2 regions of the Pseudoalteromonas sp. 2CM37A genome follow, and region 1 is predicted to be linked to the other one. Evidence: predicted binding sites of a transcription regulator. Region 1 holds the regulator's gene; the other holds the start of a gene.

Region 1 (11,479 bases):
TTGCTCGCGGGTCATTTTAATTGATACATCAACTAAATCGCGAATGATAGTCTCTACTTCTTTACCAACATAACCCACTTCAGTAAATTTAGTCGCCTCTACTTTAATAAAAGGCGCATTAGCGAGTTTAGCTAAACGGCGGGCAATTTCAGTTTTACCGACACCGGTTGGGCCAATCATTAAAATGTTTTTAGGGGTTACTTCGCTGCGTAAGTCATCGTTTAGTTGCATACGGCGCCAGCGATTACGCAGGGCAATAGCCACGGCTTTTTTAGCATTAGCTTGACCAATAATATGCTGATCTAACTCGTGTACAATTTCTCTTGGGGTCATAGCAGACATAATGGGTCCTATTATAATTCTTCGATTGTTTGGAAGTTGTTGGTAAATACACAGATGTTGCCAGCAATGGTCAGGCTTTTTTCTACGATATCGCGAGCGCTTAAATCGGTGTTTTCTAATAGGGCAGTGGCTGCTGATTGAGCAAAGTTACCACCGCTACCAATGGCAATTAAATCGTTTTCTGGCTGCACTACATCACCATTGCCGGTGATAATTAGTGAAGCAGTTTCATCTGCAACCGCAAGGAGTGCCTCAAGCTTGCGTAAAGCTCTGTCGCTACGCCAGTCTTTGGCCATTTCTACAGCGGCTTTAGTGAGGTTACCTTGGTGCATTTCTAGTTTGCTTTCAAAGCGTTCGAAAAGGGTAAAGGCATCAGCAGTACCGCCGGCAAAACCAGCAATTACTTTGCCATTATAAAGGCGTCGAACTTTACGGGCATTGCCCTTCATTACGGTATTACCAAGTGAAACTTGGCCGTCGCCACCAATTACTACTTTATTGTCGCGGCGTACACTTACGATAGTGGTCATGTTATTCCTCATCATCAAGCTGCGGGGGCAGCTTGTAAAAAACGATTATGATGAGGTTATATGGGTGAATGGACTAATTTCAAGTCCAGCCCCAAATTCCGCAGCTAACAACATGCACTCGCTTGAGTTTGTTTTTGTCGCTTTCGGCTTGGCGCTTTGTTTTATAAGGGCCTAAACGCACTTTATACCAAACACCATTAGTACCTGTGGTCTTTTTAATTTCAGAAATTAAGCCCGCAAAGGCAATTTTAGCTTTGAGGGTTTCGGCTTGTGCGTGTGTTCTAAACGACCCACACTGCATAACATAGGGGCCTTTTTGCTCAATTTCTCTTACTTCAACTTGGATCTCGTGCTCTTTAATTTCTTCAATGAACTTAGGAGCGCGAGGTTTAGCTATTTCTACTTTTTCAGCTGTTTTAGGGTGCGCCTGCTGCTCAACAAGCTCAGGGTCGGCGTTATTTTTAATAAACCATAAGCCGTAAGCAAAGCCGCCTACAAGCAAAACAGTAATAACAACTAAAAGTATAGGAAATGGTTTTTTAGCAGGGGCTTGCTTGGTGTTTTTTCTACCCGCTGGTTTTTTATTAATATAATCGTGCTGTGCCATTTGGCTTTAACCTAAATCATGTCTATAGGGTCAACATCAAGGCTCCAGCGCACTTTTTGTGCAAGTTTGCTGGTGCTTAAATAATCGACCATTTGCGCAAGATACTGATGCAATACTTTGCGGTCTTGCGCTTGAATATGCAATTGAAACCGGTACATACCCGCCACTCTTTCTAGTGGAGCAGGAATTGGACCGAGCAATTGTATACCAGATACACCGTTAACAGGAACCAAATCCGTCAAAAAATCGACAACGAGCTTAATACTGTGCCCTTGTGCTCTAACTATAGCCATATTGGTAATGGGTGGAAGGTCGGCATCATCACGCTCACTTAAAGCAAAACGGGCAAAATCTTGGTAGCCATTATTTACTAAGTCTTGCAATAAAGGGTGTTCAGGAAAGTGGGTTTGCAGTAATACTTGGCCTGGCTCACCAGAGCGACCCGCGCGCCCAGCAACTTGAGTTACCAGCTGGGCTAAATGCTCTGTGGCTCTAAAATCGCACGAGTACAAGCCGCTATCTACATCTAATATAAGCACTAAGCTAACATCGGCAAAATGATGACCTTTAGCCAACATTTGTGTGCCCACTAAAATACGCGCCCCGCCTTGGTTTATCTCCTCTAAGGCTTTTTCTAAGCTCCCTTTACGGCGGGTTGAATCGCGGTCGATGCGGGTTACGGGTGTATCGGGGAATTCACTCGATAAAAATTCTTCAATTTGTTCGGTGCCTTTACCGTTAGGAAAAATTTGTGTGCTACCGCAATCAGGGCATTGGTGAGGTACTGGGTGTTGCTCACCACAGTGGTGGCAAATCATTTGGCCAATGGCTTTATGAAAGGTTGCGCTAGTGCTGCAGCGATTACACTCACTCAGCCAACCGCATTCGTGACAAATTAGCGTAGGAGAAAAGCCACGACGATTTAAAAACACCATAACTTGCTTACCACGGTTTAAATGTTGGCGCATAGTGGCAAGACTTGCGTGTGCAATACCCGCTTGGTCGGGCTGGCCTTTCATATCGAGCAACATAAACTGATTATCGGTTGCAGTTTGTGCGCGCTCTGTAAGGCTTAAAAGTTGGTATTTGTTGTTTATAGCTTTGTGCAGTGTTTCGAGCGCAGGGGTGGCACTGCCTAAAATAAGCGGTATTTTGTGCTGAAATGCCCGATAAGCTGCTAAATCGCGTGCGTGGTAGCGTAAGGTATCCTGCTGTTTAAATGAAGAGTCATGCTCTTCATCAACCACTATCATTCCTAACTTTAAAAAAGGTAGAAAAATACTCGAACGGGTACCTATTACAATTGCGCAGCTGCCTTTTTCGCAAAAACGCCATGTTTGCAAGCGTTCGTTATCGGTTAGGGCAGAGTGCCATAGCATAATTGGCGTATCGGGAAAGCGACGACGAAATCGGTTAACAGTTTGTGGTGTTAAGCCTATTTCAGGCACCAAAACCAAGGCTTGCTCGCCACGTTTAAGGACTTCTTCTAGGCATTGTAAATATACTTCGGTTTTACCACTGCCTGTTACACCTTCTAATAAAAAGCTCTTAAAGCCAACACTTTGATTTATTGTAGTGCATGCTACGGCTTGCTCTTTATTAAGTACTGGCTTGGTGCCGACCGTGGGTGCAACGCTTTGCCATTGATTATCATGCTCAATGCTTTGGGTTATAAGCTCTTTATCTATTAGGGCATCTATTGTTTTTTTACTAAAGCCGAGCGCTTTTAGCTCGGTTACCGACGACTTACCCGATTGTGCGAGTTGCTTTAATAAATTTAACTGAGTTTTCGCTTTTAACGACGGAACCTTTGCGCCTTTTTCGGTAAGGCTAACCATGTTAATGCTAGTTTTATCTGGGTTCTCACCTTGGCGAAGCGCACCTGGCAGTGCAATGTGTATGGTTTCGCCGAGCGGATAGCAATAATAGCGTGCAGTAAAGCTAAGCAGTTCTAAATGCTGTGATGATAAAATAGGGGTTTGGTCAATAACCTCAGTAACCGCTTTAATTTTGTTATCTGGCACGTCGGTATGCGTTTTAAGAGCAAGAACAACCGCTACTTTCTTTTGATTGCCAAAAGGCACTAAAACACGCATCCCTGGCATAATAGGCGCCGAGGGCGAGATGAGTTGTTCATCTATTTTATAATCAAAGGTGCGTGGTAACGGAACTTTAATAGCAACTTCAACAAAACGCATAACAACTCATGTGATAAAGGGTAATAGCTTAATGTACTAAAAATAAGGCTAAAAACCTACATAGAAATGGATGCGGTAGCGCTGGTTGGTTACTTTTTTGGCAAAAAGTGTAATTAAAGCTTGTGTGGGGCAAGCTAGTTGGATAAAATCCGCGGCCTATAAATTTGTTTTAACGACGTATGGTGCCAGACTTCGGGTTTGGAGAGCGATGCGGCCTTAACTAGAGGTTCCTATGAAAGAAGGTATTCACCCTAAGTACGAAGCAATTTCTGCAACATGTTCATGCGGAAACAAATTCGAAACTCGTTCTACTCTTTGTAAAGACATTCACCTAGACGTATGTTCTGCGTGTCACCCGTTTTACACTGGTAAGCAAAAGATTTTAGACACTGGCGGCCGTGTTGATCGCTTCAACAAGCGCTTCGGTGCACTTAGCAGCAAGAAGTAATTATTGCTGTTTAGTAAAAAAAGCACCTTCGGGTGCTTTTTTTGTGCCTAAAAATCATCATTTTTACTAAAAAATCACCGATTGTTGCCGTACTACGTGTGCATAACTATTTCCTGTTCTTATTCTGAATATGCATAAACCTTTGCAGACAAACTCTCAATTCTTCTCTATATTTTTTATACGTTAATTTTTAACCAAGCTGCTAAAAGTGCTTATCGTGGCGATATTTGTTTTTAACGGTGATAAACGCGCCATATTGGTGCATTTTACTATTTTACTATTCTGCTATTTTACAAAAATATTGGCAGGGTAAAATGAACCTCAAAAAGCACTTTTTGAATGAATTTTTATTTGTTTAATATTGATAACTTTTAGCGAAGTTGCTGATAAATCACTTAAAATTAACGGATATAGCATATAACAGGATAGACCTGATATTGCTTGGAATTTAAAAATAATAAGAGTATCTTAGCCCCATACTCCCTCTCACTTAACTTAAATTGCAGGATACCATCGCGTTATGTCAGATTTTCGTGAACAAGCATTACACTACCACTCTCACCCCGTTCCAGGCAAAATCAGCATTGAGCTAACAAAACCAGCCGAAACGGTGCAAGACTTAGCATTAGCATACAGCCCTGGTGTTGCAGAGCCTGTGCGCGAAATTGCAGCAGACCCAGCCAATGCATATAAATATACCGGTAAAGGTAATATGGTTGCGGTGATCAGTAATGGTACGGCAATTTTAGGTTTGGGTAATTTAGGGCCATTAGCCTCTAAACCTGTTATGGAAGGTAAGGCGCTTTTATTTAAACGTTTTGCTGGCTTAGATTCTATTGATATTGAAGTTAAGCATCGCACCACCGAAGACTTTATAAATACAGTGGCTAATATTGCCGATACGTTTGGTGGTATTAACTTAGAAGATATTAAAGCGCCAGAGTGTTTTGAAATTGAAAAAGCACTTATTGAGCGTTGCAGTATTCCGGTTTTTCATGATGACCAACACGGTACCGCTATTGTAACTGCGGCAGGTATGCTTAACGCCTTAGAAGTGCAGGGCAAATCAATAGAAGATGCCATTATTGTATGTTTAGGTGCAGGCGCTGCAGCGGTTGCTTGTATGGAGCTGTTAATTAAGTGTGGTGCACTACGCGAACATATTTATATGCTAGACCGCAAAGGGGTTATTCATACTCGCCGCGATGACTTAAACGAATACAAACAGCTTTTTGCTAACAATACAGATAAGCGTACTCTACAAGATGTAATTGCTGATGCTGATGTGTTTGTAGGTGTATCGGGTCCTAACTTACTTGCACCTGAAGATCTAAAACTAATGGCTGATAAGCCAGTGGTGTTTGCATGTTCAAACCCAGATCCTGAAATTGCACCTGAGCTTGCGCACAGTGCACGTAAAGACTTAATTATGGCAACGGGGCGTTCTGATTTCCCTAACCAAGTTAATAATGTTTTATGTTTCCCGTTTATTTTCCGTGGTGCACTTGATGTGCGTGCAAGCGCAATTAACGATGAAATGAAAATAGCCGCTGTTGAAGCTATTCGTAGTATTGCTAAAGAGCCAGTGCCTGAGCAAGTATTAAAAGCAGCGGGTGTAGAAAAGCTCGAATTTGGTGCAGACTACATTATTCCTAAACCGATGGACCCGCGTTTATTACCACGTATAGCCAAGGCGGTTGCTATTGCTGCTGTTGAATCGGGCGTGGCACAAATTGACTTACCGGAAAATTATATGGCGTAATATATAGCGCTTAAACAAAAAAACCTCAGCATGCTGAGGTTTTTTTGTTTAAAAAGACGTTTTATTCTTCGTCTAAAATAGGCACTTCTAAACCCATTTCTTGCATTATTTTTTTAACTTCTTCAGGTACTTTTTCTGCGTTATCTTTACGTAGGTCATCATCATTAGGTAATGGCTGGCCTGTAAAGGCATGCAAAAACGCTTCGCATAGTAACTCGCTATTTGTTGCATGACGCAGGTTGTTTATTTGACGACGTGTACGCTCATCAGTTAATACTTTTAATACATTTAGCGGGATCGAAACGGTGATCTTTTTAACTTGCTCTGATTTTTTCCCGTGTTCTGCGTATGGGTGAATATACTCACCATTCCATTTAGCCATAAGATGTATCGTTGCCTCAGATTATTAATTTCTCACACGGCGTAAAAAGCGTGTAAATATGCGTGAAATTCTATCGTTTTAAAAAAGATAGTCAAATAATAGATAGCAATCTATCTTAATAAGCTGGCTGTAATAGTAAATACAGCTTTCTTGAAGTTTTACGCGTCTGTTATTTTTAGCCATCTAGAGCTTTAAAAGCTTTGACTTATTATAATGGATAACTTACTCTTTTAGACGTCTAAACTTCCAAATTAATCAGGTGACGAATATGAGCGAAAAAAACAAAGCAACCATTGCTGTTCGAAATGGGGTTGATGCCGATAAACATCATGGCGCCGTTGTACCGCCAATTTATTTATCGACGACTTATTCGTTTGCCGATTTTGATACTAAGCGCGCATACGACTATGGACGCAGTGGTAATCCTAATCGCGATATTTTAGCTGACACTCTAGCAGAGCTTGAAGGTGGCGCACGCGGAATTATTACTGCTACGGGCATGGCAGCAGTGCACTTAGCCACACAGTTATTAAATAACAATGATACATTGGTTATTCCTCACGATTGTTATGGCGGTAGCTACCGTTTATTTACGTCGTTAGAAAAGCGCGGCTTGCTTAAACTTAAAGTGCTTGATTTAACTAAACCAGAAAGCCTAGAACAAATTTTAACCATTAAACCTAAATTAATTTGGATAGAAACACCAAGTAACCCTGTGCTGCGCCTAACGGATATTAAAGCCGTGACGGATATAGCAAAACAGTGCGGTGCATTAGTGGCCGCCGATAACACCTTTTTATCACCGGCATTACAAAACCCAATTAAGTTTGGCGTAGATATTGTTGTGCACTCAACCACTAAATATATAAACGGCCATTCTGATGTTGTAGGCGGTGCAGTTGTTGCTGCTACACAAGAGCTTGGTGATGAGCTTGCTTGGTGGGCCAATAACATTGGTATTACCGGCGCACCATTTGATAGCTATTTAACGTTACGTGGTTTACGTACTTTAAATGTGCGTTTAAAACAGCACCAAGAAAATGCCCTGGCAATTGCTAAATACCTAGAAAGCTCTGAGTATGTTAGCCAAGTTTACTACCCAGGCCTTGAATCGCATCCTCAACATGCACTTGCTAAAGCCCAACAGCTTGGGTTTGGCGGTATGGTTAGTTTTGATATTAAAGGCGATGTGGATGATGCTGCGGCGTTTTTAACAAGCCTTAAAGAATTTAGCTTAGCAGAATCGTTAGGTGGGGTTGAGAGTTTAATTTGTCATCCTGCGACCATGACTCACGCAGGTATGGAAGCTCAAGCACGTTTAGAGGCGGGTGTGGGCGATACGCTAATTCGTATTTCGGTCGGTATTGAAGATGTAGAAGACCTACTGGCTGATTTTGAACGTGTATTTAACCTAGTTAAACCTGGGCAAAATAAAAATGTAGGGCGTGTTGGTAAAGCTGCGGGCAATGCCAATGGTGATGTAAAGCAGCAGGCTGCTCATCCAGCTTTGTGGTGATTGAGTATGGTAAAAAGTGTACATAAATTTGGCGGCTCGAGCTTAAGCTCGGGCGAGCGCTATCAAAGTGTGGCAAAAATAATTATTGGCCACACACAGCCTGGCGATTGCGTGGTTGTATCTGCTGCGGGTAAAACCACCGATACATTGGTTTCTCTGTGGCAAAGTTATCAACAACAAGATAAGCAAGCTGTGGCTGATATTTTGCTGCAATTGAGTAATCACCAAACAGCATTAATTGAAGAGTTATTACAAGCCGATGCTAAACACACGGCTTTAGCTGTGTTAGCGCAAGAGCTAAGTGATGTAGCGGAGCAAGCCAGCAAGCAGCAGTTGCAAGAGGCGGCCTTACTGGCGCATGGTGAGCTGTGGTCTGCGCGATTATTGGCAGCCTATTTAACGCAATTAAACATTCAAGCGTGTGCTCATGATGCTAGAGCGCTGTTTAGTGTAACAAGCGGGGAGCTTTTGCATGCGCAAAACAAACAGCAATGCAGCCAAGTTATTGATGCAAATAAAATTAACGTAGTAACAGGGTTTATCGCAGCAAGTGCTGATGGTAAAACAGTTACGCTTGGGCGCAATGGCAGTGATTACAGCGCCACCTTATTAGCCAATTATTGCGACGCACAAAATGTATGTATTTGGACTGATACGCCAGGGGTATTTAGTGCTGACCCACGAAAAGTTGAAAAGGCGATTAAGTACAACAAGGTGTGCCGTGAACAAGCTAACTTATTAGCTCGATTGGGTAACCCTGTTTTACATGCTAAAACGCTTTCGCCTTTAAAAAACAGTAATATTAAACTGGCTGTACGTAGTAGTTTTGATGTGCAAACTGCCCCTACCGATATTGTAAAACAAGGCAAAGCTAAGCAAAAACGTTTTATTACTACATTACAAAACGTTGATTTACTGCTCGTTGAAGGCCTTAACGCGGGTGAAGTGGCGCATGTTAGCCAGCTTATTCAGCACAGCCTTCATCATTTTATACATAACGGGGATACATACTTAGTTGTGCCCGCGGGTGCAACGCATCAAGTAGTGAGTTATTTTGCTGGGCGAGCAAATATAAGCGAGTCTAATTTAAATGGCTGCGCGGTGGTTGCGCCTACGCAAGATGTTTACACACTAAGTACATTAGCGGCTGAGGTTTTAAATCAGCAAAGTATTCACCCTCGTTTTATTCATCAAGATACAGGCTATACATTGCTGTTAACGGATCAGTTAATAGAAAGCGATGTACTTAGTTTATTGCACGAAAAATTAATTAATAAAGGCCAAGAAGTTGCCCTGGTTGTGGCTGGCTTAGGTAATGTAGGCGATGAATTTTTAAGCCAGCTAGATGCTCAATTTAAACGATTGTCGGGCGATTATAGTATTAAGCTAGTTGGGTTAATTCGCTCGCAACATATGCTATTTAATGCCTCGGGTATTACACTCGGACAGTGGAAAAAACAATGGCAGCATAATGCCGTTGCTTATGAGCAGGCGGATTTATTAAGTGCATTAAACGAACTTGATTACGAGCACAAAGTTGTTGTTGATATAACGGCAAGCGAGCAATTTAGCCAATTATACACTGACTTTGTTGAGCGAGACTGCCATTTAATAAGTGCTAACAAGTACGCAGGCACTGCTGCATCTAATTGGTATAACGCGCTGCGCCAAAGTATTAGCGAGCGTAACTTGCATTGGCGCTACAACACCAGTGTTGGGGCAGGGTTGCCGATTAACTTTGCGTTGGCCGATTTACAAAATAGTGGCGATAAAATTACGCGTATTGAAGGTGTTTTCTCGGGCACACTCTCGTGGCTATGCAGTAAGTACGATGGCAGTGTGGCATTTTCTGATCTTGTTCTAGAAGCGCAAAAAATGGGCTTTACAGAGCCTGATCCTCGCGAGGATTTATCGGGCCGCGATATGCAACGTAAATTGCTGATACTTGCACGCGAGCTTGGCATTGAATTAGATTTAAATGATATAAGCTTACAAGCATTAATGCCTGATGAGTTAGCCCAAGGTTCATGGGATGACTTTTTAGCGAATAAAGATAAGCTAAATGCCTTTATTAAACAACATGCCGATGCGGCAAATGCTCAAGATGCTGTACTTAGGTATACCGGTTTATTAGCATTAGAGCAGGGTAAAGTATCGGCGAAGGTAGGTATAACTTACGCGCCTAAAGGGGACGCCTTAGCTAACTTAACACCTGGCGATAATATCTTTGTTATTAATAGCCAGTGGTACAACGAAAATGCCTTAGTAATACAAGGCCCTGGGGCAGGCAAAGAAGTGACCGCCGCGGGAGTGCACTCTGATTTATATTGGTTAGTTAAAAACTTAAAATAGCGCAGCAAATATTAATAGTAAAACGGCAGCTTGTGTAAGCTGCCGTTTTTGTTTTTAGAATAACTCTTCTTCTGTTTTTGTATCTTCTTCAAAAATATCAGTTGGCTGAGACAGCACATACTTTGTAGGCGCAGTGCCTTTTTCAAAATATTCAAAGCGACTGGTGTAGTCGTTTTTATGGCTTAACAGACCTGTTTTTAAATCGATACGAATTGAAACTAGTCCTTCAGGAGGCTCTATTGGCGCCTCTGGTGTGTCCTCAAGCGCCACTTTCATAAAATCAACCCAGGCAGGCTGTGCCGTTTTGGCGCCCGATTCAGCACCAGAGATTTGACTGCTATCTAGGTTGTTATTATAGGTTGAGCGTCCTAACGAGTTACCTGGGTTGTCAAAACCAACCCATACAGACGTTACTACATTGCGGTTAAAGCCGCTAAACCAAGTATCAACAGAGTCATTGGTTGTGCCTGTTTTACCCGATAGATCGCGTCTATCTAATGCTTGCGCACGCCAACCTGTCCCGCTCCAGCCTGTTTTATGGGTCCAGCTACCGCCACCCCATACTGCGCTGTGCATTGCTTCAGCAATTAAAAAAGCATTTTGCTTTGAAATAACACGTGGTGCACAACGTGGTTGCGTGGCTGTATCATCTGTTATGTCGGTATCTAGGTTGTTGTTGGCAAAGCTATCCATTGCTTGAGAGACGGGTAATAGCTCGTCTTCATCGCAAGCAAGAGCCGGGTTTGCTTTAAATAGTACATTGCCATAGGCATCTTGAATTTCAGATATAAAGTAAGGTTCAATTAAGTGACCGCCATTAGCAAATGCGCTCATGCCGCGAGCAAGCTCTAATGGCGTGATTGATGCACTCCCTAATGCTAACGATTCACTGCGGTTGATATCAGCATCTTTAAAACCAAACTTAAGCAAGTGATCGGCGGTGCGTTGTAACCCTACACCGCGAAGTAAGCGCACAGAAATAACGTTTTTAGATTGTGCAAGTGCACGGCGAATACGTATAGGGCCATTATAAACGGCTGGGCTGTTTTTTGGTCGCCACGCTACACCTAAACTTTTATCCCACTGGTTTATTGGCGCGTCGTTTAAAATAGAGGCCAATGTATAGCCATTTTCGAGCGCAGCAGAATAAATAAAGGGTTTAATATTAGAGCCAACTTGGCGTTTAGCTTGTACCGCTCGGTTGTATTGGCTTTGCTCAAAACTGTAACCGCCTACTATAGCTTTAATACGACCATCTTGTGGGTCGAGTGAAACAAGTGCACTGGCAGCTTCTGGTATTTGGCTTAGTAGGTAACTGTCGTCGTCATTTTTACGCAGCCAT
Region 2 (11,479 bases), 410 kb from region 1:
CACGTAAACGACCTAGCTCGTCTTTACATGCATGTGGTTTGTCTTGCGCTTTTTGGTAATCTTTTACGGTGATCATGCCTTTTAGTTTAAACGCATCATCAACCACTAATATTTTTTCAATGCGGTGTTCGTGCATTAAACCTAAAATTTCTTCGCGCGATGCGCCTTCTTGAACCGTTACCAGTTTGTCTTTTTTAGTCATAACGCTAGAAACAGGCTGTTCAAGCTTCGTTTCAAAACGCATGTCACGACCAGTAACAATACCTAGTAGGTTATTTTCGCTATCAGTAACCGGGAAACCCGAGAACCCTTTTTCTTGCGAAAGAAGCGTCGCATCTGCAATGGTTAAATCGGCAGACACAGTAACAGGGAATGACACAATACCTGCTTCATAGGTTTTAACTTTACGTACGTTTCTCGCTTGTTCTTCAATGGTCATGTTTTTATGAATAAAACCAAGACCACCTTCCTGCGCGAGGGCAATAGCTAAACGAGCTTCTGTAACAGTATCCATAGATGCTGAAATAAGCGGCAAGTTAAGTTTGATACCACGCGTTAAGCGAGTTGAAATATTTGCCGTGTGTGGCAAAACAGTAGAATGACCAGGTACTAAAAGTACGTCATCAAAGGTAAGAGCTTCTTTAGCGATTCTAAGCATTTTGGCAACTTCTCACATGTGGATCTAAGATAAGGAATTGCGGCCAAATTTTAACAGCGTTGTGGGCATTCGTAAATAATATTTCGCAAATATTTATGATAAACTTGCCTTATAACTTGCCTCATAATAGTTTTAGGTTGTTTTTTATGTTTTCGAAGCCTTCGCAAACGGTTTACACCGTATCGCGCCTTAACAGAGAGATTCGTACAGTTCTTGAGCAGGGCTTTGCATCGCTAATTTTAACAGGCGAAATTTCTAACTTTATTACCCCTGCTTCTGGGCACTGGTACTTTTCGTTAAAAGATGAAAAAGCACAAATTAAAGCGGCTATGTGGCGCGGCAATAACCGCTCTCAAAGTTACCGCCCCGAAAACGGCGCACAAGTAACAGTAAGAGCCCGTGTTTCACTTTACGAACCACGCGGTGATTATCAGCTTATTGTTGAGCATATGGAACCTGCCGGTGAAGGCCAGCTTAAGCAAGAGTTTGATGCATTAAAAATGCGCCTAGCCGCTGAGGGCTTGTTTAGTTCGGCCTATAAAAAACCACTGCCGCAAAATATAAACCGTGTAGGTGTAATAACCTCAGCAACGGGCGCTGCTATAAAAGATATATTAACCGTACTTAAACGCCGCGCACCGCAATTAGAAGTCATTATTTACCCAGCCATGGTGCAAGGCAAAGAAGCCCATGTGCACTTAATTAACCAAATACAGTTAGCCAATGCACGCAATGAAGTCGACGTACTTATTGTAGGGCGAGGCGGTGGCTCGTTAGAAGATTTATGGTGCTTTAACCATGAGCAGCTTGCGCGTGCTATTTATCAAAGTGAATTACCCATAGTCAGTGCGGTAGGCCACGAAATAGACACAACCATCAGTGACTACGTAGCCGATGTACGCGCAGCAACGCCTTCAGCAGCTGCTGAGCTTGTCAGCCCTAACACGCAAGAGCTACATAGTAAGGTTATTGAGCTCATTAACCGGTTAAATAATGCCTTTAAACACGATATGGCCAATAAGCGCGCACTAGCAACACAGTTACAGCATCGGCTTAACTTGTGTCATCCGCGCAATCAACTTAATCAAAAAGCGCAGCGATTAGATGAGCTAACTATTGCCTTACAACAGGGCATGCGCAATCGCCTTTACCAACAAGAGCGCACGCTTAATAATTTAACCCCGCGTTTAATGCGTCAATCGCCCGATAAAAAGTTATCACAAGCCAGCCATCAGCTTATGCAGATACAAACTCGGCTTGAGCAAGCAATGCAGCACAAGTTGCAACACGCGCAAAATAGTTTAGCGCTGCAAGCGAGTAGGCTCGACTCGGTAAGTCCACTTAATGTTTTAGCGCGCGGTTACAGCATAACCAAAACCCCGCAAGGCAAAGTGGTTAAATCGGTAGATCACATTAAAACGGGTGACGTGCTAATTACAGAGCTGGCCGATGGCGCTATAAAATCAACGGTGTTGTAAAGCTCTTTCAGTTAAAGCTCTGTGGCCATTAGTAAGGTTAGTTCGGTGTCGCTTGACGTTGAGGTTGTTCTTTTAAATTGCAACCAAAACTCTTGCTTCATTAACTTATCGTTTAGCTCTCGCCATTGGGTATGATCAAACGAGTCGTTATCAGTAGGTGCAGCAAGTTCAAATTTACATACGGTGGTTTTACACGCTGCACTAACAATCTCTGGGATAGAGCTTAGATCAGAGGTAAGTAAAAAATCTTGTAAAGCTATTTCTGTTTGATAAGCCCACTCTTCATTACGTATTTGCTCATCAAATTGCGCTTGCAAAACGGCTTGTGCATCAGAGGGGTCACGCAGCTGCTGCGCCGCGTTTTTCATCAAAGCTTTTTGCGCTGCTAATTGCTGTTTAAGCTGCGATACTTGCTCTTCTAAAGGAAGCTCATCTAGCGGTTGTGGTTCTGGTTTAGGGGGATTATCTTTTTGCTTTATACGAGCGCTTTGCTTAGGGGCTGCTGGTATAACACGCTTTGCTGTTGCTTCACTGCTTTTAACTGGCTGAACAAAAGGTGCCTGCTGCTTTGTATCAGCATGTTGTAACTTTGCGGGGTTTGCGTCACTTGAAGATAAATTAAAGTAGCTCCACGTTAAACCTACACCCGCAATAAATCCTATCCCTAGTGTTAATAAGCTATTTTTGTTCATTTTAATTCCTTTTAAAATTATTTTTATTTATACAGGCTGCTATTACAGCATGGCGCTGGTGTGTGATTCGTTTTCAGGCTCTGGTGTGGTTAAAAAGTTTTGGTTCATACTTTGCGCCGGACACGGACAATCCGGTCTGCCAATAATTTTAGCCGGTACGCCTACAGCGGTGGTATGTGGCGGTACCGCAGTTAAAACGACTGAACCTGCGCCAATACGTGCGCCCTCGCCTACTTCAATATTACCCAGCACTTTAGCGCCTGCACCAATAAGCACACCGGCTCTAATTTTAGGATGACGGTCGCCCTGCTCGTTACCCGTACCACCAAGCGTGACCGATTGCAGTATTGATACGTTATCTTCAATTACCGCCGTTTCACCAATAACAATACCGGTGGCGTGGTCAAACATTATCCCTTTACCAACCTGACACGCAGGGTGAATATCAACCCCAAACACTTCTGAGGTTCGGCTTTGAATAAAACGAGCAAGCTCTTTACGGTTTTGCTGCCACAAGCAGTTAGCTAAACGATGCGCTTGAATAGCATGAAACCCTTTTAGGTTTAAAATAACCGTAAGGTAGGTTTCGGCTGCCGGGTCTCTGTCTTTAACGGCTTTAATATCTTCGGCCACATAGGTAAGCATACGGTCGCACTTTACAAACGCTTGGTCGAATAACTCACGTATTGTAAAAGCCGATACAACAGCATCTGCCAACTTATTAGCAACAATAAAGCTTAACGCCGAACCTAAACACTCATGATTTAAAATGCATGAATACACATGACTTGCTAAAAGTGGTTCGCGAGTTACAACTTCATTCGCTTCACTACGAAGCTGTTGCCAAATTTCATGACGCATAATACTACACTGCCTTAAATTGATATAAAAAGAGCCTTTTCCTAAGTTTAACGGATTTAAAGCCTAAGGTGTTAACGCCTTAGTTATTTGTTCTGGTTATTAGGTATAACTAAGAATAAAAAAATTATATGAGTGCTAAATCACTCACACACAAAGCATCTTTTCCTTTATCTTTTGCTTTATAAAGTAAATCGTCTGCTTCTTTGATTAAATACGCACAGGTAAAGTCACTACTGGGTGTAATAGTAGTGAGGCCTACACTCACTGTAAGGGTTTGGCTGGGTAATGAATGTTTATTTTCAATGTTTAACTGTTTTAATTTTTCTAAAATATCGTTCAATACTAACAAGGCCTGATCTGAGTTTGTATTTCCATACACTAAAACAAATTCTTCACCACCAAAACGGGCACATAAATCACCTGGGCGTTTAGTAAATTCATTGAGTACTTTTGCCACCCTTTTTAAGCATGTATCGCCTTGTTGGTGGCCGTAAGTATCATTGAGTAATTTAAAATCATCTATATCAATAATAGCCAACGAAAGCGGCATACCTAAACGCTGACAACGATTCCACTCTTGCTCTAAAAAAGTATCAAAAAAGCCTCGGTTAGCAATATCAGTTAAGCCATCAATAGCGGCAAGTTTTTGTACTTGCTCTTCTGCCAGTTTACGCTCGGTAATATTTTGATGGCTAATAGCGTAATACGCTTTATCGGTATGGCTAAACGACACTACTCGCATCATAAACCAACGTTTTTCATCTTCACTATGGCATGGATATTCTAAATAGAAGTCGTCATTAGCCCCCGAAATAACTGATTTAATGCCGTTAAATGCCTTTAAACCAAAGCTATCTCCTTTTTTAGCAGCTTTTTCACACTCTGCTAAGTAATTTTGCTGCTCCCACATATCACAGCAGGCACAGTCGTTTTGCTCACCAAAGTTTTGCCAGCTTCGGTTTATATAAACTATGTCGCCGTTAGAATTAATAACCACTACTTGGTCGGGCGTGGTATCTAGTACCAACTTAAAAAACGCTTTATCGTCAATCACGAGCTTTCCATTTTAGCTTTGTTGTTAATCAGTATAATCAATAACAATTTTTTAACACAATATTGTTACTTTACTTCACGCTAGCTGCATAATTTATTAATGTGAAGTAATACTCCGTATGACAGCTAAGTAGTCTATAAAAAATATAAAAAATTTACTTTTACATTAAAAATCAGATACTAAAGCAGCATGACAGGGTTACTGTCATATGCCAAACTAGCTACTGGCATACTACTGACGGCGTAAAAAATAAAAACAAACGCTAAATTAGCATCATCAACTCAACAAGGATAACGATGATGAAAAACGATATATTGAATACAAAAAAGCTTGGTTATAAATTTTACTTTCAAGATGGTGACAATCAAATAGCCTGTTTTGGAAGCTACTTTACTGGTAAAGAAGAAGTATTTGTAAACGATGACCTATTTAGTAAAAAACGAACTATCTACTGTGCAAGCACGCACTCTTTTGCTTTTGAGGGCTCACAGTACCAAGTAAAATTTGACATGCTTAATATACTTACGGGGCGTCTGGAGTGCACTCTTTATAAAAATAGCAGTGTGATAGCCAAACAAGTTCAAAGTAGTCTTTCAGACGATCCTAAAAAGGCAGCATTTTTTCTTGCTGGCTGTACATTGGGTGGGGCGGTGTTTGGCTATACAACGGCAACAATTGTTGAACTATTTGTAGGGAAGCTTTAACGTGCAATTAAATCCTACAACAGTTAAATCGCTTAGAAGTAAGTTAGATTGGACGCAGCAACAGCTCGCAGATGCCTGCGATGTAAGTTTGCGGACCATTCAACGGGTAGAAAAAGAAGGCGCCGCTTCTAAAGAAACCACTATGGCGCTTTGCGCGGTACTTGAAGTACGCCAAGGCGAGCTAATTAAACTTGATGACCCTATAAATAATGACGTTAAAAGTACGCCAACTAAAAGCTTTTTAGCGGGAGTGGTTATTAGCTCCTTAATAAGCTTTGCTCTGGGCGCAGGCTCAGTGCTTTTAGCGACTAACTAATATTACGTTTTAATAGCACTAATTAAATAAAAATGCCCCAGGCTATAAGCACTGGGGCATTTTTTATATGTTAGAAAAAGAGATTAATTACTGAAACACTTTTTCAACAGCCATTACTTCAATGTTGTTAGCTGGAATAGCTAATTTATAATCGGCAATGACTTTATCCTCAGCAACAAGCGCTGCTGGTTTTTCTGTGTTGTAAACCATTGGCGATGTTTGCTCTGACACTAAACGTTTTTTCATGTCTTCGCCGTCACCGGTAATAAACACGTACTGTACGTTATCTGTTTGCAGATTATCTTTAATCACGCGATTAACATCAGCAAGCGTTAGCTTTTCAAGTTTACTTGTCACGTATTTTACAAACGACTCTGTGTTATAAAATTCACTATCAAGTGCATAACCTAATTGGCGGTTTTGACTTGCGACAAGCTGCGGTACGTAGTTAATTAAAAAGTTACGTGTTGCTTCAAAGTCTTTTTCGGTTAAGCCATTTTTAATAAGCTTATCCAGCTCAAACAACGCGGTACGTGTTGCAAAGTGTGCATCGTTATTAGAGCGCAGCGGGCGTAACCAAATTTGGAATATTTGCTCAGAGCGCCCTAAGTTTGCATCAGGCTTAGTTTGAAACATGCCACGTGGGAAGTACTCAATGTAGGCGTAATCGCCGTAGTTCATACCACGTGTTTGACGAATTCGCTCATACAGGTATGAGTTAGAACTGCGGTGCTCACCAAAGTACGAACGCATCAGCCAAAGGGCTGTCCAATCTTCACTACTACGAATAGTATCAATTGGGAAACCAAACGATACCGCAGTAGATTGCGCCGACTTTTCTACAATCGTGGCATGGTGACCTTTAAGCTCTGGCGCATCAGGAATACTTAAACGGCTTTGCTCGCCTTTAGGTAAGGTTGCTAAGTCGCTCATGATTTCTGCTTTAAGCGCTTTTGGCACAGCGCCAATTAAACCCAGTGTTAGTTTAGATTGGGTAAGCTCTGTGTTGTAAAATGCTTTTACATCATCAAGCGTTAGTGCTTCTAAATCCGAAATATCCCCGTAATTGTAGCTTTCGTATGGGTGACCTTTGTAAAGTGCGCTGTAAAGCACTTCTTTACCTAGCTCTTCATCATTAGAGGCTTTTAAGCCCGATTTAATACCGTCGATCATTTCTTTTTTAAGGCGCTTAAAGTCATCGTCTCTAAAGCCTGGGTTAAGTAACTGATCGCTTACAAGCGCATACCATGTGGCAGCGTTATCTTTATGAATGCGCCCTTGGAATGACAGCATTTCTTTATCTATTTGATAACCAAAGCTGCCAGCAAGCGGATAAAGCGCTTTTTGTATGTCTTTGTAACTCGTACTTTGCGAGCCACCTTGAGCAAGCATAGCGGCGGTGAGCGCAGCAACCCCTTTTTTACCTTGCGGGTCTGCAGCAGCCCCTGTATTGAATAAAAAGTTTACATCAATCAGCGGCGAGCTATTCGTTTTATCAAGCACTTTAAATACGGGTGCCTCGGGCGCTTTATCATGCTTAGCGACTAATGCATTTAAGCTTGTTTCTTGTTCAAAGCCTGGCGCTTTATCAAGTGCAGACATAGTTACGGTAGTACGCGCGTCATCTACAAAATATTTATTAGCCACAGCTTTAATATCTTGTGCTGTGATGTTGTCGGCCGATTTATAAAGCTGGTTGATAACCTCTGGGTCGCGCTCAAAATGCATATAACTTGCAAGGGTTGATGCAATCGCTTGCGATGAGTCTAAGCCGTTAATAAAGCTGTATTTAAGGTTAGACTTTAAATCACTTAGTTTTTGCTCATCAACAAGTTCGGTACGTGCTTTTGCATAAGTGCGGTTAATAGCATCGCGTGCTTTTGCTAAATCATCTTCGTTTTCTACTTTTACAAACACATGTAGTAAGCCAGGATCTTTTGTCTCTGGATTGTAGGTAAACATTTGACTCGCTATTTGTTTATCAACAACTAGCTCTTGGTATAAATCGGAGTTATTAGAAAAATAAAGCTGTGAGATTAAATCAAGTGCGGCTCTGTCCTTTTTAGCAGGCTCCCATGCAGCCCCCTTGTAAGATACAAGCAACCAATGACCAGGCAAACCTTCGTTTTTCTCATGTACATATTTAGGTGCTTGCTGCTTTGGCTCAGCTTTAATATCGGCAACGTAATCGCCTTTTTTCCAGCCACCCCAATGTTTTTTAACCATAGCCATTGTGGCTTGTGGGTCAACATCGCCCACAATCACTAGCGATACATATTCAGGCTTATAAAACTTATCAAAAAATTCTTTACCGTAAGCCATTTGATCTGGCATGGCTTCTATATCTTCAAAAAAGCCCATGGTGGTATGTTTATAAGTGTGCGTATCAAACGCTTCTTCGCGTACTGCGCTCAATAACTTACGAATTGGGCTGGCGTTATTTTTTAAATATTCCCCTTTAACCGTTAGCGCTTCGGTTCTAAATTGCTCTTCGGTGTAGGTTAAGTTTTGAAAAATATCGGCTTCAATTTCAAGTACTTTATCAAGGTGCTGCTTTGAAAAGTTTAAATGGTAGTTTGTGTAATCGTTAGTGGTGTAAGCACGGTTATCGACCCCTGCATTTTTAAATATGGCAGTGTATTCGTCTTGCGGAAATTTTTTAGAGCCTTTAAACATCATGTGCTCAAAAAAGTGAGCAAAACCGGTTTTACCTGCTTTTACTTCATTACGTGAGCCAACCGATACCGGAATTTGCAGCGAGACGACATCGGGGTAATCGGTTTTAACAACCATTACACGTAAGCCGTTATCAAGCTCTTCGATTAAGTACTCTTGCGAAAATACACGTTCGTCAGCTTTTGTTGTTTGCTGTTGTTGTGCCGTTTGGGTGTTTTCGCTTTGCTGTGTTGCGCAGCCTGTTAGTGCCAGCGATACCGCTAAGCTTGTTGCTAGTAATTTAAATTTCATTGCTGTCCCTTTTTAAATTGAGCAAATTTGTTATTAGGTTTAATGCTAACTCGCTTAGATTATGCCCCAAAGCCACTAAATATAAGAGCCCATCGGCTATTTATAATGTAAACAACTGTGTCAATTCCCTATTTTAAAAACATTTAAGTATGAAAAAAACTCAAGTTGATTGAAAAACTTTCATTAAATAAATCTATCTAGACGTCTAAATGGCTGTTATATTAAGTTACATACATTGGACTAAGCTGGAATGAGGATTATGGCTTTATCACTACAAGAAAAAATAGAAGACACCAATCAAGGTGTTTATCTTATTGGTACTACTCCACCTAAAATTGGTACTGATAAAGCGCAACTAAAAATCATTGCAGAAAAACTACTTGCTCGCTTACACGAAATTGAATACGACGGCGTGATAATTTACGACATTCAAGATGAAAGTAGCCGTACAGATAAAGCACGCCCATTTCCGTTTAAACAAACTGTAGACCCACGTGAATACAGCCACTTACTACGTAATTTATCTGCTCCAGATGTCATTACTTACAAAAGTGTGGCACAACGTGGTGTAGAGGAATTTAAAGGCTGGTTGGATGAAACTAAAAACGACTACGATTTAAAAAATGTCGTTTTAGTGGGTAGCCCCTCATCGGTAGGTGATATAAAACTAAGCTTGCCCGATGCCTATAAAACATTGGCAGAGCAAAGTGATGACTTCTTTTTAGGGGGCGTTACCATTGCTGAGCGACATTCAAGTAAGCGAAATGAACACGAGCGCCTTATAGAAAAAACAGCACAAGGTTGTCAGTTTTTTATATCGCAAGCGGTTTACGACGCGCAAGCAACTATAGAGCTAATCACAAGTTACGCGCGTACCTGTAAAGCACAAGGTATTACACCAAAACGGATTATTTTAACGTTTACGCCATGCGGTGGCGATAAAACCTTAGAGTTTATGCAATGGTTGGGGATCTCAGTGCCAGAGGCCACTAAATGGCGCATGCTTGATGCAGACAATACCTTAAGTGAATCTGTACGTATTTGCCGAGAAAATCTCGACCTAATACTCAAAAGCTGTGCGCACCTAGATGTGCCACTAGGCTTAAATATTGAAAGCTTAACAAACCGTAAAGAAGAAATTGACGCATCAATAAACTTATACCGTTTATTAAAAGCCATTATGGAATTAAACCTAGCCGAAAAACAAATCGCTTAAAGCCTAATTCACACCGTTTATAGCAAGCCTAATGGCTTGCTTTTTTGTTGCTATGTTTAAGTGTATTACTTTTATTATTATGCTTTTTTAGCCAATTTGTACGCTTGTTTATTTTTATACATTTGGTGATCGGCCAAATTTAATAACGTATCAAAAGGTTGCTTTTGTTTATTAGTAAAACTTTCGCCTATGCTAAGTGTCAGCGCGCACACGTTGTTTTCTAATAGTGCGTTTTTATACTCAATTTTTATTTTATCAATAATATGGCTAAGCTTACTTCTATCACTAATTTGCATCACAGCTACAAATTCATCGCCGCCTAAACGCCCTACTATATCAGCCTCTCTTAAATGTGTTTTTAAGGTATTTGCTAAGAGGATTAACGCTTGGTCGCCTATTTCATGGCCATAAGTGTCGTTTAGTTTTTTAAAGTCGTTTACATCAATAAACAAGCAACACACATCAAAACCTAAACGCAGCGCTAAATTAAGTTTGTGTTGGGCAAGTAAGCTAAGTGCACGGCGATTATAAATATTGGTAAGCGGGTCGAGCATGGCTATTTCGCGCATTTGCTCAAAGCTATAAATAAGGGCTAAATCGTCTTCAATTAAATCACGAAGCTGCTCTATTAGCTCAAAATATTCATCGGTGTAACTGGTTTTTTTTGAATCTTTTAAACACAAGGTGCCAAATACTTCACCTTCAGGCCAGTGAATTGGCAAGCCTAGGTAGGATTCAACGCCATCTTCAATAACCTCGGGCATGGTATTCCACTGCGTATCGCTGCGGGTATCGCTAACATACAAAGTGTTGTTGTTTTCGGCTACATATTTACAAAATAAGGGAGTTTCGGGAGGGAGTATAGGGTTGGTTTCAAAGTGTGAGCCACCTTCATTAGCTCTAATAACTACACGATAACCTTTACTAGTAGCCTGAACTATATAACCAGAGGGGGCCGAAAAAAGCCCCGTAATAAGATCAATGGTTTTTTGCCATTTATGTAATGATATTTGGCCATCGATACCAGAAAACGCCCACTGATCTGTTTCAAACATAACTATACCTCAGCTATTTAGTGGCCTTAGTATAGCCAAATAAATATGTCTAAGGCTACTTTCTGCGGCGTTTACTTGGTGCTCTTTGCCCGGTAATGCGCTTTTTATCGCGATCTTTACGCGCTTTGTTGGTGTTTTTACGGTTATCTTTAGGTGGCTTATTTAAATCTGGCTCGTAACCTTCTAGCCATTGTGGTGCTAAACGGGTATCCAGTAGTACTTCAATTTCTTCCAGTAACCACTGCTCGTCAATACTTACCAGCGACATGGCAAGGCCTTGCTCGCCAGCGCGCCCCGTACGGCCAATTCGGTGTACGTAATCTTCTGCTATGTAAGGTAGCTCAAAGTTTATTACATATTTAAGCGCCGGAATATCTAAACCGCGGGCAGCTACATCGGTGGCAACTAAAACCCGCGTTGTGCCTTCTTTAAAGTTTTGTAATGCACGGTCGCGCGCACCTTGTGATTTATCGCCATG

What was found. Region 1 encodes MetJ, which represses methionine synthesis genes. Its sites were predicted from a motif close to TAGACGTCTAGACGTCTA; they were not measured.
Positions count from the first base shown of each region.
Region 2: MTF68_RS09525 (methylenetetrahydrofolate reductase) is a predicted target of MetJ. The motif match lies at 8,929-8,946, and genes of this name have one in related genera.

Region 1 is NZ_JALNTJ010000003.1:62,290-73,768, forward strand. It holds gene hslU (HslU--HslV peptidase ATPase subunit) at 1-342, opposite strand, end outside; gene hslV (ATP-dependent protease subunit HslV) at 354-872, opposite strand; gene MTF68_RS07695 (SPOR domain-containing protein) at 952-1,479, opposite strand; gene priA (primosomal protein N') at 1,491-3,677, opposite strand; gene rpmE (50S ribosomal protein L31) at 3,910-4,125, shown strand; gene MTF68_RS07710 (malic enzyme-like NAD(P)-binding protein) at 4,646-5,887, shown strand; gene metJ (met regulon transcriptional regulator MetJ) at 5,949-6,269, opposite strand; gene metB (cystathionine gamma-synthase) at 6,538-7,785, shown strand; gene metL (bifunctional aspartate kinase/homoserine dehydrogenase II) at 7,792-10,137, shown strand; gene MTF68_RS07730 (PBP1A family penicillin-binding protein) at 10,192-11,479, opposite strand, start outside.
Region 2 is NZ_JALNTJ010000003.1:470,663-482,141, reverse strand. It holds gene guaB (IMP dehydrogenase) at 1-658, opposite strand, end outside; gene xseA (exodeoxyribonuclease VII large subunit) at 805-2,136, shown strand; gene MTF68_RS09555 (hypothetical protein) at 2,148-2,828, opposite strand; gene cysE (serine O-acetyltransferase) at 2,871-3,689, opposite strand; gene MTF68_RS09545 (diguanylate cyclase) at 3,814-4,743, opposite strand; gene MTF68_RS09540 (hypothetical protein) at 5,040-5,447, shown strand; gene MTF68_RS09535 (helix-turn-helix transcriptional regulator) at 5,449-5,763, shown strand; gene MTF68_RS09530 (pitrilysin family protein) at 5,851-8,730, opposite strand; gene MTF68_RS09525 (methylenetetrahydrofolate reductase) at 8,990-9,946, shown strand; gene MTF68_RS09520 (sensor domain-containing diguanylate cyclase) at 10,024-11,001, opposite strand; gene MTF68_RS09515 (DEAD/DEAH box helicase) at 11,057-11,479, opposite strand, start outside.